DNA from 2 places in the Micromonospora sp. NPDC005087 genome. Region 2 is predicted to be linked to the other one. Evidence: predicted binding sites of a transcription regulator. Region 2 holds the regulator's gene; the other holds the start of a gene.
The links. The regulator HrcA, encoded in region 2, represses chaperone genes, less so after heat shock. The targets are predictions, from matches to a motif close to GGTTNGCACNCTCNNNNNGAGNGTGCNAACC.

Region 1 (5,083 bases), on a different contig from region 2:
GATTTCGGTCACCGTTTCAGCGGCCGTCATCGATCGCCGGAACGGTGGCCCGGAGGCGCCCGGCCCTGCCGCGCGCCGGGGCAGGCAACGCCGCGCAGAGTGAGGAAGTGCACCGTGGCACAGGGCACCGTTAAATGGTTCAACTCCGAAAAGGGCTACGGCTTCATCGCCGTCGACGGCGGTCAGGACGTGTTCGTCCACTTCTCCGCGATTGAGATGGACGGCTACAAGGCGCTGGACGACGGCCAGCGGGTGGAGTTCGACATCGCGCAGGGCCAGAAGGGCCCGCAGGCGGAGCGGGTGCGCGTCATCGCCTGAGTGGGCCGACGCCGGCTCGTCCCGGAGGGCCGGGGCTGCGTCACGCGGCCGGACCCTGGAAGATCGTGAACCATTCCAGCCGTTGCTGAGGAGGGTTCATGTCCGACCAGCCGCCCCCGGCCTCCCCACCCCCGGGTCAGCCCGACCCGTCCGGCCCGCACCCGGCCGCGTCAAGTCCTCCCGCTGGTGACCCGACCGCGCCATCCCCCTGGGGCCCGCCGCCGGGTGCCCCTCCCGGCTGGGATCCGAGCGTGCCGCCCGCCTGGGGGCCGCCACCGGGCGCGCCTCCGCAGGGTTGGGTGTTCCCGCCCACCGGCGGCTACCCGGTCGGCGCCGGGCCGTACGGCGGGCAGCCCTGGTACCCGGGACCCCCGGCCTCCGGGTGGTATCCGCCGGGCCTCGATCCGGCGGACCGGCTGGTCACCCCACCGGGGGCCGGGCTGGGCGCCTGGTTCGACCGGTGCGTCGGCGCGGTCCGGCGTGGCTGGCGACTGCTGCTGCCCATCCTGCTGCTCACGCAGGTGCTGCCGGCGGCGGTGCTGTCGGTGCTCTCGCTCGGGCTGGACCCGACCGCGAAGTGGGAGACGACCGCCGTCGAGGAGTCGACCTCCCTGCCGGACACCTTCTTCACCGACCTGGCGACCATGTTCCTGGTGCTCATCGGCGGCAGCCTGCTGATCGGGTTGGTGCAGGCCGTGGGCTGGGCGGCCGGCACCTGGGTGATCACCCGTCAGGCGGTCGGTGAGCCGGTCAGCCTGGGGGAGGCGCTGCGCTACGGCCTGCGCCGCGCGCTCGGGCTCTGGGGCTGGACGCTGCTGATCGGCGTGATCGTCGGCCTGGGCGTCTGCTTCTGCGTCCTCCCCGGCATCTATCTCGCCTTCGCGCTCAGCATGGCCGGGCCGGTCTATCTCTTCGAGCGGGAGAACCCGATCGGCCGGTCGTTCCGGATGTTCCACGACCGGCTGGGGCTGCTGCTGGGTCGGGTGGCGCTGGTGGCGGCGGCGCTGATCGTCGGCACTGTGGTCGCCGGCGTGCTGGAGGGGGTCGGCAGCGCCCCGTTCGGGGCCGACCCACTCGCCACCCCGGGTTCCGCGATCGGCGTGGTGCTGGTGATCGCCGTCGGCGCGGTGCTGGCCCTCCCCGTCCATCTCGCGCAACTGGTGGGGCTGCTGGTGACGTACGCCGAGCAGCGGGCCCATGAGGGGCCGGTGAACGGCGCCGGACTAGCCGCGGAACTCCGTTGACCGAGGCGTTCGTGCTTGCACTCGGCAGGGGAGAGTGCTAAACAAGTCATTGGCACTCGCATACCGTGAGTGCCAATGGTCGGGACGGTGGGGCCAGGGTCGCGCCGGCGCGGAGACGCCGGGGTGACACATGGCCGGTCGTCGCGGGCTATCCGGCCCGGCCGAAGGACGTCGTCGTCGCCAGGTGGCGACGTCCCAAGGTGCGTACACCAGGCGGCCCACCCGGGGCACACATCTCGGGTGGCCCGTGAGTGTCCAGGAGGACAACGCCGTATGGCCAAGATGATCGCGTTCGACGAAGAGGCGCGCCGCGGCCTCGAGCGGGGCATGAACCAGCTCGCCGACGCCGTAAAGGTGACCCTCGGCCCCAAGGGCCGCAACGTCGTGCTCGAGAAGAAGTGGGGTGCCCCCACCATCACCAACGATGGTGTGAGCATCGCCAAGGAGATCGAGCTCGAGGACCCGTACGAGAAGATCGGCGCTGAGCTGGTCAAGGAGGTCGCCAAGAAGACCGACGACGTTGCCGGTGACGGCACGACGACGGCGACCGTCCTGGCCCAGGCCCTGGTTCGCGAGGGCCTGCGCAACGTGGCCGCCGGCGCCAACCCGATGGCCCTGAAGCGGGGCATCGAGGCTGCGGTCGCGAGCGTCTCGGAGGAGCTGTCCAAGCTCGCCAAGGACGTCGAGACCAAGGAGCAGATCGCTTCCACCGCCTCCATCTCCGCTGGCGACAGCACCGTCGGCGAGATCATCGCCGAGGCGATGGACAAGGTCGGCAAGGAAGGCGTCATCACCGTCGAGGAGAGCAACACCTTCGGGCTGGAGCTGGAGCTCACCGAGGGTATGCGCTTCGACAAGGGCTACATCTCGGCCTACTTCATGACCGACCCGGAGCGCATGGAGGCCGTCTTCGACGACCCCTACCTCCTGATCGTCAACAGCAAGATCTCGTCGGTCAAGGACCTGCTCCCGATCCTCGAGAAGGTCATGCAGTCGGGCAAGCCGCTGCTGATCATCTCCGAGGACATCGAGGGCGAGGCCCTGGCCACCCTGGTCGTCAACAAGGTCCGGGGCACCTTCAAGTCCGTCGCCGTCAAGGCTCCGGGCTTCGGTGACCGCCGCAAGGCCATGCTCGCCGACATCGCCATCCTCACCGGTGGCCAGGTCATCAGCGAGGAGGTCGGCCTCAAGCTGGACGCCGTCGGCCTCGACATGCTGGGCCGCGCCCGCAAGGTCGTGGTGACCAAGGACGAGACCACCATCGTCGACGGTGCCGGCGACGCCGACCAGATCCAGGGTCGGGTCAACCAGATCCGGGCCGAGATCGACAAGAGCGACTCCGACTACGACCGTGAGAAGCTGCAGGAGCGGCTGGCCAAGCTGGCCGGTGGCGTTGCGGTGATCAAGGTCGGCGCGGCCACCGAGGTCGAGCTCAAGGAGCGCAAGCACCGCATCGAGGACGCCGTTCGCAACGCGAAGGCCGCCGTCGAGGAGGGCATCGTCCCGGGTGGTGGCGTCGCGCTGGTGCAGGCCGGCAAGACCGCCTTCGACAAGCTGGACCTGGTCGGCGACGAGGCGACCGGTGCCAACATCGTCAAGGTCGCGCTGGACGCCCCGCTGCGGCAGATCGCCGTCAACGCCGGCCTCGAGGGCGGCGTTGTGGTGGAGAAGGTCCGTAACATCGAAGCGGGTCACGGCCTCAACGCCGCCAACGGCGAGTACGTGGACCTGCTGGCCGCGGGCATCATCGACCCGGCCAAGGTGACCCGGTCGGCGCTGCAGAACGCCGCTTCCATCGCGGCGCTCTTCCTCACCACCGAGGCCGTCGTCGCGGACAAGCCGGAGAAGACCCCGGCTGCCCCGGCTGGCCCGGGTGGCGGGGACATGGACTTCTGAGTCCAGATCCGACACCGAACGGGGCGGGCCGCTGACGCGGTCCGCCCCGTTCGTCGTCAGGTGGGTAGCGGGCGCTGGTTGCGCCGCTTCTGCGCCCGGTCGTACGGCGGGGGCAGTTGGATCGGCGCGTCCACCATCTCCTGCGACTCCTCGGCCACCGGCTCGCCGTTGGTGGTCATCTCGGCCAACTGCTCGGCGTCGCCGTAGTCGAGCCGGTCGAGCGGCAGTTGGCCGGGGAGTTCGCCGACCGGTTTCCAGGTGACCTGCGGGCCGTCCTCGGTCTGGTCGTCATCCGTGGTCATGGCTGCCTCCTCTACCGAAACGGTAGGGGGCGTCGATGCCCGACGCGGGCGAATGGCACTATCTGAGTCTATATCCCATTCGCCCTTATTTGGCGTTCAGCGTCCGCCGGTACAGGAAGAAGACCCGCTCGATCCGGGCGCCGGCGCTGCCGGAGTAGAACGGCACCGGCCCCACCCAGCCGATCTGCGCCTGGTCCAGCCCCGCTTCCCGCTGATCGCGCAGGCAGCGACGCAGCAGCACCCCGCCGATGCCCGAACCCTCGGCGGCCGGCGCGGTACCCATCGGCCCGAACCAGCTCGGCCGAGACGAGCCGTAGGCGGCGAAGCCGAGCAGCTCGCCCGCCCGCTCCGCCACGTGGCATCCGGCGCCGTCGCGACCCACCGACCCGGCCAACTCGCCGTCCCACGCGCCGCCGAAGGTGGACCGGGCGAACGCCGCCAGCGCCGGAAGGTCCTCCGGCTCTGCCCGGCGTACCGTGATCCCCTGCCCGGCCAGCCGCCGCTCGGCCGCCTCGGTGGACCGCAACGCCGGCGACCCGTCGTACGACAGGTCGGCGGTCATGTTCCAGGCGGTCCGGTCCTGCTGGTAGCCGAGCGCCAGGGCGGTGCAGACCGCCGGCGTGTAACGCACGTCGATGCCCGGCCAGGCGTAGTACGGCGGGTTCCCGGCCAGCAGCACCTCGGTCACCCCGTGCTCGGCGAGCACCCGTTCGGCCCGCCCGAGCAGCGCCCGGCCGACGCCCCGACGACGCTGGTCCGGGAGCACCGCGACCAGGTCCACGTGCCCGAGAGCCGGGTCGGCCGACGACACCGAACAGAGCAGTACTCCGACCAGGTCCGCACCCCGGTACGCGCCCAGCCCCACCACCAGCCGGTCGGCGGCGGCCCGCGGCCAGAGCGCGTCCACGATGGCGGCCGCCTCGACGGCGTCCTCGGGCAGATCGAGCGCCTGCTCGCAGAGCCGCACCGCGGCGCGGGCCAGGTCAGGGGTCAGCTCGGTGACGGTGATCTCGGCGTCCATGGTCGCCGACCCTAGATCACCGGGTGTTGGTTCGTGCTCCCGCCCGTCCTCAACGCTGGGCGGCTTGGACGGCGGCGTACGCGTCGACCTGCCCGGCCCCCGTGACGTTCGCCGGTCCGCCGCAGGCGTCGGCCGGGTTGCGGGAGCGGTAGGTCGGCACGGCCGGCGTCGCGGTGTCCCGCAGGATCTGCCGGGTTCGGGCCAGGTCGCCGACCAGCTCCGGGTTGGCCGACCACATCAGCGCGACCACCCCGGCCACCTGCGGGGTCGCCATCGAGGTGCCGTCCAGTTTGGCGTACCCG
Region 2 (5,083 bases):
CCCGGCGACCCGGGCCAGCACCGGCTTCGGGCACTCCCAGAGCGCGGCGAGCACGTCGCCCAGCATTCCGGCCGGCACCGTCCCGCTGGCATACGCGGCGGCGGTCTCCTTCAGGTCCGCGCCCGAGCAGAACACCGGACCGGTGTGGTCGAGCACGATCACCCGGACCGCGTCGTCGGCCACCGCGTCGGCCAGCCCGGCCAGCAGCTGGGTCATCAGGCCGGTGGAGAGCGCGTTGCGGTTGTGCGGGCTGTCCAGGGTGAGGGTGGTCACCCCGCGGGCCGTGGAGACCCGCACGAGCACGTCGGGAGAGGTCATGCCGGGCACACTAGTGGCCATGCCCGGCGTCCTTCCAGATGGTGAGACCGTCCCCGCCGACGGATCGCTGCCCGCCACCGCCACCACCGCGGTCGGCGCGCGCGGCTTCGGCGTGTACGTCCACGTGCCGTTCTGTGCCAGCCGCTGCGGCTACTGCGACTTCAACACCTACACCGCGGCCGAGTTGGGCGGCGGCGCCAGCCGCGAGGGGTACGCCGACACCGTGCTGGCCGAGCTGGCGCTCGCCGCCCGGGTGCTCGGCGACAACCCACCGCCCCGGGTCGACACCGTCTTCGTCGGCGGTGGCACGCCCACTCTGCTTCCCGCCGACGACCTGGCCCGCATCCTCGACGGCATCGACCGCACCTGGGGGCTGGCCGCCGACGCCGAGGTGACCACCGAGGCCAACCCGGAGTCGGTCACCCCGGAGTCGCTGAAGCTGCTGCGGGCCGCCGGCTACACCCGGATCTCGCTCGGCATGCAGTCCGCCTCCCCGGGGGTGCTGGCGATCCTGGACCGCAAGCACAGCGCCGGTCGGGCCACCGCCGCCGCCCTGGAGGCGCGCGACGCCGGTTTCGAGCACGTCAACCTGGACCTGATCTACGGCACCCCGGGGGAGCGGGCCGAGGACTTCGCCGCCTCGCTGGAGCAGGTGGTCGCAGCCGGGGTGGACCACGTCAGCGCGTACGCCCTGATCGTGGAGGACGGCACCCGGCTGGCCGCCCGGATGCGTCGCGGCGAACTGCCGTACCCCAGCGACGACGTCGCCGCGGACCGTTACCTGGCCGCGGAGGCTGCCCTCGACGCCGCCGGCCTGTCCTGGTACGAGGTCTCCAACTGGGCCCGCACCGACGAGGCCCGGTGCCGGCACAACCTGCTCTACTGGACCGGCGCCGACTGGTGGGGGCTGGGCCCCGGGGCGCACAGCCACGTCGGCGGGGTGCGCTGGTGGAACGTCAAGCACCCGTCGGCGTACGCTGAGCGGCTGGCCGCCGGCGCGTCACCCGGCCTCGCCCGGGAGGTGCTCACCGGCGACGAGGCGCACATGGAGGACGTCATGCTCCGGCTGCGGCTCGCCACCGGGCTGCCGCTGGCGGTGCTCGACGCCACCGGCCGGGCCGGCGCCGAACGGGCGCTGGCCAACGGACTGCTGGCCGCACCGGAGTACGCGGCCGGCCGGGCGGTGCTCACCCTGCGCGGCCGACTGCTCGCCGACGCCGTGGTGCGCGACCTGCTGCCCTGAGCCGGCGTGCCGCCGCCGGTCGGCCCGACGGCCGTCGGCAGTCGGCCCGCCGGTCGACCGACGGCGGTGCACCGGGTCGGCCGGGGGAGCGGCCGACCCGGGTCACTTGATGAAACTGGCCGACATCGGGTAGCGGTAGAGCTGGCCCTCGTTGGCCTTCATCCCGGCGATGATCCCGAACAGGATCTGGATCACCACCACCGCGATGCTGGGCAGGAAGAGCAGGCACCAGCTCACGAAGAGCAGCACGAACGCGATGATCGACCAGAGGATCTGGAAGTTCAGCGCGGCCAGGGCTTGCGCCCGGACGGCCGGCGACTGCTGACCGCGGGCCAGATAGGCGATGAGCGGGGCGACGAAGCCCAGCGGGCCGAAGCTGATCAGCGCGCCGGCGGCGCCGCCGAAGTGCGCGACCAGTGCCCAGGTCTTGTCCTCGTTGCTGGCGTAGCCGCCGCCGGGGCCGCCGTAGGCGCCGCCGGTCGGATAGCCGCCAGGGGGATAGCCCCCGGGTGGCGGAGGGTAGCCGCCCGACGGCGGTTGGTCACCGGTGGGCGGCGGATAGCCACCGGCCGGGGGATAGCCGCCCGGGCCGGGTGCCCCGGACAGTGGTGCGGTGGGTGGCTCGGCCGAGGAGGCCGGGCCGGGAGCGGCCGGCGGGTAGGTCGGCTCCGGCGGCTGATCGCCGGGGTCTCCCGCACCGGGAGGGCGAGGTGGTTCAGTCATGGATGTCACGGTAGGGGCCCGTGGCAACGCCCACCAGAGCGACACCGCCGGGCCAGCCTGTCTGAACGGACAGCGGCGGCCTTGATCATCGCGCTGGGGGGCACGCCGACGTAGACTGGCACTCGTTACAGTCGAGTGCCAGTACGGCCCGCCGGCCCCGCCGTGCCGGCGGCCGACGTGCGACAGGAGGTGCGGAGGATGGGTCTGGACGACCGCAAGCTCGCCGTGCTCCGCGCCATCGTCGAGGACTACGTCTCCACGCAGGAGCCGGTCGGCAGCAAGGCGCTGGTCGAGCGGCACCAGCTCGGTGTCTCCCCGGCCACGGTCCGCAACGACATGGCCGTGCTGGAGGAGGAGGGCTACATCCGGCAGCCGCACACCAGTGCCGGCCGGGTGCCCACCGACCGCGGCTACCGGCTCTTCGTGGACCGGCTGTCCCGGGTAAAGCCGCTCAGCCCGGCCGAGCGCCGGGCCATCGAGCGCTTCCTGGTCGGCGCGGTCGACCTCGACGACGTCGTGCACCGCACCGTACGGCTGCTCGCCCAATTGACCCGGCAGGTGGCCGTGGTGCAGTACCCGAGCCTGGCCCGCTCCTCGGTGCGCCATCTGGAGCTGGTGCCGATCTCCACCACCCGGCTGATGCTCGTCATGATCGCCGACACCGGGCGGGTGGAGCAGCGGCTGGTGGAGCTGCCCGGGCCGGTGCATCCCGACGACGTCACCGACCTGCGCCGACTGGTCAACGAGAAGCTCGCCGGCGCCCGACTGTCCGACACGCCGCCGCTGGTGCAGGCGCTGGTCGAAGAGGCGCCGTCCGAGCTGCGCCCGGCGATGACCACGCTCTCCACCGTGCTGCTGGAGACGCTGGTCGAGCGGCACGAGGAGCGCATCGCGCTGGCCGGCACCGCCAACCTCACCCGGGGCGGGCTGCTCGACTTCCAGGGCTCGCTGCGGCCGATCCTCGAGGCGCTGGAGGAGGAGGTCGTGTTGCTCAAGCTCATCGGCGAGACCGAGCCGAGCACGACCCGGGTGCTGATCGGCGACGAGAACGAGTTCGACAACCTGCGTGCCGCCTCGGTGGTCAGCACCGGGTACGGCCCGGGCGCCACCATCGTGGGTGGCCTGGGGGTGCTGGGGCCCACCCGGATGGACTACCCCGGCACCATCGCCACGGTGCGCGCCGTGGCACGCTACGTGGGCGAGTTGCTGGCCCAGAACTGACCAGTCAGGGCCGACGGCCGGCTGCGGCCGCCGACCGGCGCAACGCGAGACGAACATGAGGACACGGAACGCAGTGGCCAGGGACTACTACGGCATTCTCGGTGTGAGCCGGGAAGCCTCCGATGACGAGATCAAGCGCGCCTACCGCAAGCTGGCGCGCCAGTTCCACCCGGACGTCAATCCGGACCCGGAGGCTCAGGAGAAGTTCAAGGACATCAACGCCGCGTACGAGGTGCTCTCGGACGACCGGAAGCGGCAGATCGTCGACCTCGGTGGCGATCCGCTCGCCCCGGGTGGCGGCGGCGCCGGCGGCCCGGGTGGTCCGGGCGGCGCCGGCCCGTTCGTCGGGTTCCAGGACATCATGGACGCGTTCTTCGGCGGCGCGGCGGGTGGCGCGCGCGGCCCGCGCCCGCGGACCCGGCCGGGCGCCGACGCGATCCTGCGGCTGGAGCTGGACCTGCACGAGACGGCGTTCGGGGTCGAGGCGCCGATCACCGTCGACACCGCGGTGCTCTGCACCACCTGTTCCGGCGCCGGCACGGCCGCCGGCACCCACCTGGCCACCTGCGAGGCGTGCGGCGGCCGGGGCGAGGTGCAGTCGGTGCAGCGCACCTTCCTCGGCCAGGTGGTCTCCGCCCGGCCGTGCACCGTCTGCCAGGGCTACGGCACCACCATCCCGCACCCCTGCCCCACCTGCGCAGGCGACGGCCGGGTGCGCACCCGCCGTTCGCTGACCGTGAAGATCCCCGCCGGCGTCGAGGACGGCATGCGGATCCGGCTGGCCCAGCAGGGCGAGGTGGGCCCGGGTGGCGGCACCGCCGGTGACCTCTACGTGGAGATTCACGAGCGGCCGCACGACGTGTACTCCCGCAAGGGCGACGACCTGCACTGCCGGGTCACCGTCCCGATGACGGCGGCGGCGCTGGGCACCCGGCTGACCATCAAGACGCTGGACAGCGAGGAGACGGTCGACGTCAAGGCAGGCACCCAGCCCGCCAGCACGCTGCGGCTGCGCGCCCGCGGTGTGCCGCACCTGCGTGGCACCGGGCGGGGCGACCTCTACGTGCACCTGGACGTCCGGACGCCGACCAAGCTCGACCCGGACCAGGAGAAGATGCTGCGCGACTTCGCCAAGACCCGGGGCGAGGAGGTCGCCGAGCTGACCAAGCAGGGCGGCTTCTTCTCCCGGATGCGCGACGCGTTCAACGGCCACGCCTGACCGGCGCGGCTAGCCTGATCATCGTGTCCGCCCCACTGTTCCTGGTCGAGTCGCTGCCCACCGCCGACACGATGACCCTCGACGGTCCCGAGGGGCATCACGCCGCCACCGTGCAGCGGCTGCGGGTCGGCGAGGAGCTGCTGCTCGCCGACGGCCGGGGCGGCACGGCCGCCGCCGTGGTCACCGCCGTCGGCCGGGGCAGCCTGGAACTCACGATCACCTCTCGGGGATACGTGGACGCGCCCGTACCCCGGCTGGTGATCGTGCAGGGCATCGCCAAGGGCGACCGGGGAGAGCTGGCCGTGCAGGCGATGACCGAGGTCGGGGTGGACGAGATCGTGCCCTGGGCGGCGGTCCGC

Region 1: the regulator HrcA is predicted to act here: its motif matches at 1,610-1,640, upstream of groL (chaperonin GroEL).

The regions. Positions count from the first base shown of each region.
Region 1 is NZ_JBIALB010000004.1:276,547-281,629, forward strand. Features, by position in the region: gene ACFYPS_RS12365 (cold-shock protein) at 115-318, shown strand; gene ACFYPS_RS12370 (hypothetical protein) at 570-1,562, shown strand; gene groL (chaperonin GroEL) at 1,836-3,458, shown strand; gene ACFYPS_RS12380 (hypothetical protein) at 3,515-3,760, opposite strand; gene ACFYPS_RS12385 (GNAT family N-acetyltransferase) at 3,846-4,781, opposite strand; gene ACFYPS_RS12390 (S8 family serine peptidase) at 4,831-5,083, opposite strand, start outside.
Region 2 is NZ_JBIALB010000003.1:62,966-68,048, forward strand. Features, by position in the region: gene ACFYPS_RS08480 (enoyl-CoA hydratase-related protein) at 1-318, opposite strand, end outside; gene hemW (radical SAM family heme chaperone HemW) at 338-1,561, shown strand; gene ACFYPS_RS08490 (DUF4870 domain-containing protein) at 1,664-2,284, opposite strand; gene hrcA (heat-inducible transcriptional repressor HrcA) at 2,483-3,505, shown strand; gene dnaJ (molecular chaperone DnaJ) at 3,579-4,724, shown strand; gene ACFYPS_RS08505 (16S rRNA (uracil(1498)-N(3))-methyltransferase) at 4,748-5,083, shown strand, end outside.